Regions from separate parts of the Paenibacillus sp. TAB_01 genome, predicted to be linked through region 1. Evidence: a T-box and tRNA genes for the amino acid it is inferred to sense, from the RefSeq annotation. Region 1 holds a T-box; the other holds one or more tRNA genes.
What was found. The T-box of region 1 lies ahead of leuS (leucine--tRNA ligase). A T-box ahead of a tRNA ligase gene usually reads a tRNA of that ligase, here a tRNA-Leu.

Region 1 (3,411 bases):
CAAAGCGCTGCAGATGGGCACGTTCCTGGTGCTGGACGGCGGCGTGATCGGCTTCGGCGTGATCGGCATGATTCATGCTACGGAAAGAACCCGCCGCCTTCGGCTCGGCGAGGAGGTTGAAGTCCGCGTCGGTTTTATCCGTGAGGACGGCAATGCCAACTGTACGATGAAAGCGGCTAAGGAAGTCGGACGGGACGAGGATGCCGAGCAGCTGCTGGCCTTCCTGAAGGAACGGCCGAACGGGGCGATGCCTTACTCGGACGAAACGCCGCCGGATGTCATTATGCAGCGATTCAAAATAAGCAAGTCCGCTTTCAAACGGGCGATCGGCAAGCTGATGCGCGAAGGTCTGGTCTACCAGCAGGGAAGCTGGACCCATCTGAAGCCGGAAGCGCAGCAGGAGCCGCAGAGCGAATAAAGATAAATAACGAACCGGCAGCGATCTGCCGAGGCATTCCTTGGCCTGTTGAGCGGGAACGGGAGCCTCGGGGCCTGCCGGTTTTTCAATGAGAGGGGATTTCCCAAGTGGCATACGCCGAGTTCGCCTATCTGTACGATAGGCTGATGGAAGAAATGCCGTACCCGGAATGGCTCGATTTCTTAAGCCAATGCTGGAGCAAATACGGCAAACCGCGGACTCTCGCAGATCTGGGCTGCGGAACTGGGAGCTTGTCTATCCCGTTGGCGCGGCAGGGAATCGAGGTGTACGGCATCGATCTGTCTGACGATATGCTTGCCGTCGCCCAGCAAAAAGGGGCGGAAGCGGAACGGCACCAGCCGTTTCCGGCAGGAGGCTCGGTCGCCTGGCTGCAGCAGGATATGCGCGAATGGAGCCTGCACCGTCAGGTCGATGCGGTCATTTCCTTGTGCGACTGCCTCAACTATCTGCTGGAGGAGGAAGAGGTCGCCCAAACATTTCAGCAGGTATTCGCCGGATTGAATCCCGGAGGTTTATTTGTGTTCGATGTGCACACGCCGTATCAGCTGGAGGCCTACGCGGAGGCGCAGCCGTTCTTTTTGAATGAGGATGACGTTGCCTATATTTGGACAAGCGAGCTGGACGCGGAGCGCTGTGAAATTGAGCATGCCTTGACGATCTTTGTAAGCGATATGGAAAGAGGCAGTTCAAATACTGGGAGCGAGCGGTTCCGCCGGGTGGACGAGCTGCACGTGCAGAGAGCCTACCCTATGGCATGGCTGAAACGGCAGCTGCAGCAAACGGGCTTCAGCGAAGTGGAGATGTACGGCGATTTTGCGTGGAAGTCGGTGACGAAGACGACGCAGCGGGCTTTTTTTGTGGCGCGTAAATAAGGTTTAATGGAGAGCTTGCGCAGTCTTTATTGCGGGGTTCAACTGCCGGAACGGTCATTTTAATAGCTCAAGAACCAGGCGGACGACGCCGAAAATAATGCCCCACAGGGGCAGCGATAAAAGGACTCCGTTAACAAGTCCGGTCATTAGAAAGCACCTCGGTTTCATGGATACGGCATGCGCTGCTTTTATAAGCCTATCTTTTCCAGCTTATGCCGTTTCTAATCAGATGTGAGAGACGGCGCACTTGACATGATTGGCGATTTTTACATATAATCGCTGTATATCCTTACAGCTGTGAAAAGAAGTAGTAGCTTGTATCATTTCTCAGAGAGCCGGAGATTTCGGTGGGAGCCGGTAAATGACCAGAGTGAACTCGTCTTGGAGCCAGAAGGGAGAAGCTTGGCCTTGTCGTAATACGGGAATCCGATTCGGCAGCCGCCAGCCTAATCCTGATCGTCGCCCCCGCGTTAAGGGGAAGAGTGAACACGGGCAAAGCATGCCCGCTGTTAACTAGGGTGGTACCACGGGAATTCTGCCTCTCGTCCCTAGCGTTGCGCTAGCGATGAGGGGCTTTTTTGGTAGTTTGGAACGCATGTTGAAGGAGGAGCAAGGAAATGACGCAGGAAACGAAAGAACAACAAGGCTATAACCCGCTGGTTATAGAACCGAAATGGCAGGAGTATTGGGATAAGAATAAGACGTTCAAGGTGCTTGACGATGACAGTAAGCCGAAGTTTTACGCGCTGGATATGTTCCCTTATCCGTCCGGAGCAGGCTTGCATGTAGGTCATCCGGAAGGCTATACGGCGACAGATATCGTATCCCGCTTCAAGCGGATGCGCGGTTATAATGTGCTTCATCCGATGGGCTGGGACGCTTTCGGTCTGCCGGCCGAGCAGCATGCTCTCGATACAGGGAAGCATCCGCGCGATATTACATTTAAGAACATCGATAACTTCCGCCGCCAAATCAAATCGCTGGGCTTTTCCTATGATTGGGACCGGGAAATCAGCACGACGGATCCGGAGTACTATAAATGGACGCAGTGGATCTTTATCCAGCTGTACAACAAAGGGCTGGCGTATGTAGACGAGGTGCCGGTCAACTGGTGTCCTGCGCTTGGCACCGTGCTTTCCAATGAAGAGGTCATCGACGGCCTGAGCGAACGCGGAAACCATCCGGTCATCCGCAAGCCGATGCGCCAATGGGTATTGAAAATTACGGAATATGCGGAGCGTCTGCTGGAGGATCTGGAAGAGCTGGATTGGTCCGAGTCGATCAAAGACATGCAGCGCAACTGGATCGGCAAGTCGACGGGGGCAGAGGTCGAATTCGCGATCGACGGTCATGAAGGCCAAGCTCTGAAGGTATTCACGACCCGTCCGGATACGCTGTTCGGTGCAACGTACTGCGTCATGGCGCCTGAGCATGAGCTCGTATCCGCCATTACGACACCGGAGCAGGAAGCGGCTGTGAAGGAATACCAGGACAAAGCGGCTCGCAAAAGCGATCTCGAGCGTACCGATCTGGCGAAGGATAAAACCGGGGTGTTCACAGGCGCTTATGCGGTGAATCCGGTAAACGGCAGCAAGGTGCCGGTCTGGATCGCAGATTATGTCCTGGGAGGCTACGGTACGGGAGCCATTATGGCGGTGCCGGGGCATGACCAGCGCGACTGGGAGTTTGCCAAGCAGTTCGATCTGCCGATTATTGAGGTTGTCCAAGGCGGAGATGTTGCGAAAGAGGCCTACGCGGGCGACGGCAAGCATGTAAACTCCGACTTCTTGAACGGCTTGAACAACGAGCAGGCGATTGCCGCAATGATCGAGAGTCTTGAAGCCGGAGGCAAAGGCCGCGGCAAAGTAACGTACCGCCTGCGCGATTGGCTGTTCAGCCGTCAGCGCTATTGGGGCGAGCCGATCCCGATTCTGCACCTGGAAGACGGGACGATGAAAACCGTACCGGTCGATCAGCTGCCGCTGCTGCTGCCGGACGTGGATCATATCGCGCCTTCCGGAACCGGCGAATCGCCGCTTGCCAATGTGACGGAGTGGGTGAACACAGTCGATCCGGAAACCGGGATGAAAGCGCGCCGCG
Region 2 (3,411 bases), 1.8 Mb from region 1:
TTTAAATCTAATCCAATTCACGGGTTTCAACAGCGGCTGGAGGAGGATACCCCACCGGAGTATCACACAAGTTCAGGGTTTCTCGACAAGCTCGCCCCACTTTGTGGGGTTATTTTAGCAGCCGATCCCGGCCCAGCGGCCGGCGGCTAGATCCACTTTTTCCATTTAAAAATAAGCCACATCCCGATGCCCACTACGATCAGGACGATCCATACATACAGGTAACCGTACGTCCAGCTCAGCTCAGGCATGTACTTGAAGTTCATCCCGTACAATCCGACAATAAAGGTAAGCGGCAGGAAAATGCAGCTGATGATCGTCAGCGTCTTCATGATCATGTTCATCCGGTCCGATTTCATCCCCATCTGCAGCTCCAGCAGGCCGGTGAGCGATTCACGGTACATGTCGAGCGAATCCACAACCCGGGAAATATGATCATAAATATCAATGAAGTAGACATCGAATTCATTGCGGGTATAAGGAAAGCTTTGGTGGCTGATGGTGCCGATGATCGTTTTTTCTTCTACAATAATACGGCGCAGCGAATGTATGGACCGCTTGAGCTGAAAAATTTCACGGGACACATGGATGTACGGGTTGCGGTAGATGCTTTGCTCCATTTTATCCACGCGCTCCTCCAGCTTATCCGTAAATTCGGTATATTGGTTCACGCAGCGGTCAAGCAGCCGATGCAGAATGAGGCCGGGATGCGCCATGCGGCCTTCGACGGTCGACAGCTCCTGCCTTAGATCCTCGATAAGCGTCAGCGGTTTTTTGCACACGGTAATGACAAAGTTCGGAACCGACAATGATACCTATTTCATGGGGAGCCATAGCTTGACCGGCCACCGCATAAAAGCTGATATAAATATGATCCTTGTAGTGGTCGAGCTTGGGGCGCTGATTGAGCTTCGTGCAGTCCTCGACTACAAGGGGATGACAGTGAAACAAATCCCCGACAACATGCTGCACCTCCGCAGCGTCAGGGTTCAACAGATGAACCCAGGCTATTTCATGCTCCGACGGCTGGCGTGTCGTCTCCAGCTTCGTGACTTCACCGGTTTGCAGGTTATGAATCAGCATTTTTAAGGCACACCTCGCAGCAAATTGGCATGTATAATGAACTCAGCTTATCACATCCGATCGGTGAAAATACAATGCAGAAAAAAGAATAAAAAAAGCTTGTCAATCGCCAAAGTATCAGATATAATAACTCTTGTCGCTAAAAAGTAGCAAGAAAATGCACGATGACGAGGCCCGTTGGTCAAGGGGTTAAGACACCTCCCTTTCACGGAGGTAACAGGGGTTCGAATCCCCTACGGGTCACCAAATTTCATATCCCTCGTTTTATTGCAGTATCTCAATGCGCGGTTGTGGTGGAATGGCAGACACGCCATCTTGAGGGGGTGGTGGGCGTACGCTCGTGGAGGTTCGAGTCCTCTCAACCGCATTATACACCTTTCTACAAAGACCTTAGTTTGAGGTTTTTTTTGTTTTTATACAGCTATTTTTGGATGAACCCATTATGAAGGAGTGTGAGCATGAACGCATCGGAGAAAAAGCCCGGCCGTCCGCTGCTAACGGAAGGTCGCCATTGCCAAGACTTTATTTTACTTTTCCTTGCCGATCCTGCTGGGGAATGTACTGCAGTCGCTGAACGGATCGATCAATTCCATCTGGGTAGGCAATTTTTTAGGTGAGCAGGCGCTTGCCGCAACCTCGAACGCCAATATTATTATGTTCCTGTTAATCAGCGCCATTTTCGGCATTGCTATGGCCGCCGTCATTTTGATTGGACAGAACCTGGGAGCCAAGCGAGTGGATGAAGCGAAGCGGGTCGTGGGTACAAGCACGGTGTTTTTTGCGCTGCTCGCACTGGTCGTAGCCTGTATCGGGGTTCTCTTCTCTCCTCTTATCCTCCAGTGGATGAATACGCCGCAGGATGCGATGGCGCTTGCGGTTACGTATACACGCATCATGTTTGCGGGCATTCCGTTTATGTTCGGCTTCAATCTGATTATGGCTGTACTTCGGGGCTCCGGAGATGCCAAGACACCGTTTTACTTCCTGCTGCTGTCCGCTGCGATGGATGTGCTGCTGAACCCGCTGCTGATTCAAGGCATGGGGCCGTTTCCGCGGATGGGGATTGCGGGATCGGCGGTAGCCACGTTTATCGCCCAGCTGATCAGCTTCGTGCTGCTGCTCGTTTATTTGTACCGCAAGCAATATTTTCTCCGCATCACGCGTAACGATCTTCACATGCTGCGACTCGACTTGTCCATCATTCGGGCCCTTATTCAAAAAGGCTTGCCTATGGGCCTGAATATGATCGTCGTATCGCTGAGCAACCTGTTCCTGATTCATCTGGTTAATTCGTACGGCTCGGAATCGTCCGCTGCGTTCGGTGTAGCCACTCAGATCTCCAGCTACGTGCAAATGCCTGCCATGGCGATCGGCGGCGCCGTCACCTCGATGGCCGCGCAAAATATCGGAGCGGGACTATGGGGACGGGTGCATCGAATTACGTGGATCGGCGTCGGATTCAATATTTTGTTAACGGGCGTGCTGGTCATCGTCATTCATCTGTTTGAACGCCAAGCGGTAGGGCTGTTCCTGCCTGCAGGGGGCAATGCCATCGAGATCGGCATTCATATCAATCGGGTCACCCTGTGGTCGTTCATTTTGTTCGGCATTTTTAACGTAGTAGCGGGTGTGGTCCGCTCCTCCGGTGCGGTCATTGTGCCGCTGGTGGTATCTTTTATCGCATTGCTGGTGGTCCGCAATCCGCTGGCTATTTATTTGGGGCATACGTACGGCTTCGATGCGATTTGGTGGAGCTTTCCGGCAAGCTTCCTGATTGCAGTCACGTTGAATGTGCTGTATTACCGGTTCGGCAATTGGAAGGAAGCCAAAATGCTGAAGAAGGTCGGCGGCAAGGTGGCTGCCGGAGAAGGCGCTAGCTAACGTTTGTTTCAACGCGCTTGACTCTTAAGCGCACACTGTGGCGGTCGATCGAACCCCGTTTATTGCAAAATGAAATAGAGCCTTTGCTTATTCACAGAGCTTGAACCCCTCGGGGGCTGGAGCATGCTGTGGGGCAAAGGCTCTTTTTTTTGGGCTATTCCTGCAGTCTCGGCTTCGCCGCATGCGGCGCCCGGCGCAAGAACAGCGAGAAGAACAGGCCGGCCAAGGTGATGATCGTAGCGACAATGAACGCATCGTTAATGCCGTTAATGGTTGAATGTGTTACTGCTTGACCGTACAGAGACTGAACCGCCAGCGACATGCCCGATTGGGCGGGAACGCCGGAAGCGGCCGCCAACTGCTGCCCGTACTGGTTAATGTTGTCGAGAAGTACGGTATCGCTGGTGGTCAGCGTACTGGAGTAGTTGTCCAAATGAATGGTTGTTC

Region 2: it has a tRNA-Leu gene. The T-box ahead of leuS (leucine--tRNA ligase) is inferred to sense a tRNA for this amino acid. The anticodon was not compared.

What each region holds. Positions count from the first base shown of each region.
Region 1 covers NZ_JBIFNP010000001.1:1,862,749-1,866,159, forward strand. Annotated here, with positions in the region: partial or broken gene ACHHV8_RS08830 (CvfB family protein) at 1-418, shown strand, start outside; gene ACHHV8_RS08835 (class I SAM-dependent DNA methyltransferase) at 526-1,311, shown strand; T-box leader at 1,600-1,864, shown strand; gene leuS (leucine--tRNA ligase) at 1,929-3,411, shown strand, end outside.
Region 2 covers NZ_JBIFNP010000001.1:62,724-66,134, forward strand. Annotated here, with positions in the region: gene ACHHV8_RS00370 (magnesium transporter CorA family protein) at 147-782, opposite strand; gene ACHHV8_RS00375 (CorA family divalent cation transporter) at 679-1,083, opposite strand; tRNA gene ACHHV8_RS00380 (tRNA-Glu) at 1,255-1,329, shown strand; tRNA gene ACHHV8_RS00385 (tRNA-Leu) at 1,368-1,450, shown strand; gene ACHHV8_RS00390 (MATE family efflux transporter) at 1,621-2,964, shown strand; gene ACHHV8_RS00395 (DHA2 family efflux MFS transporter permease subunit) at 3,119-3,411, opposite strand, start outside.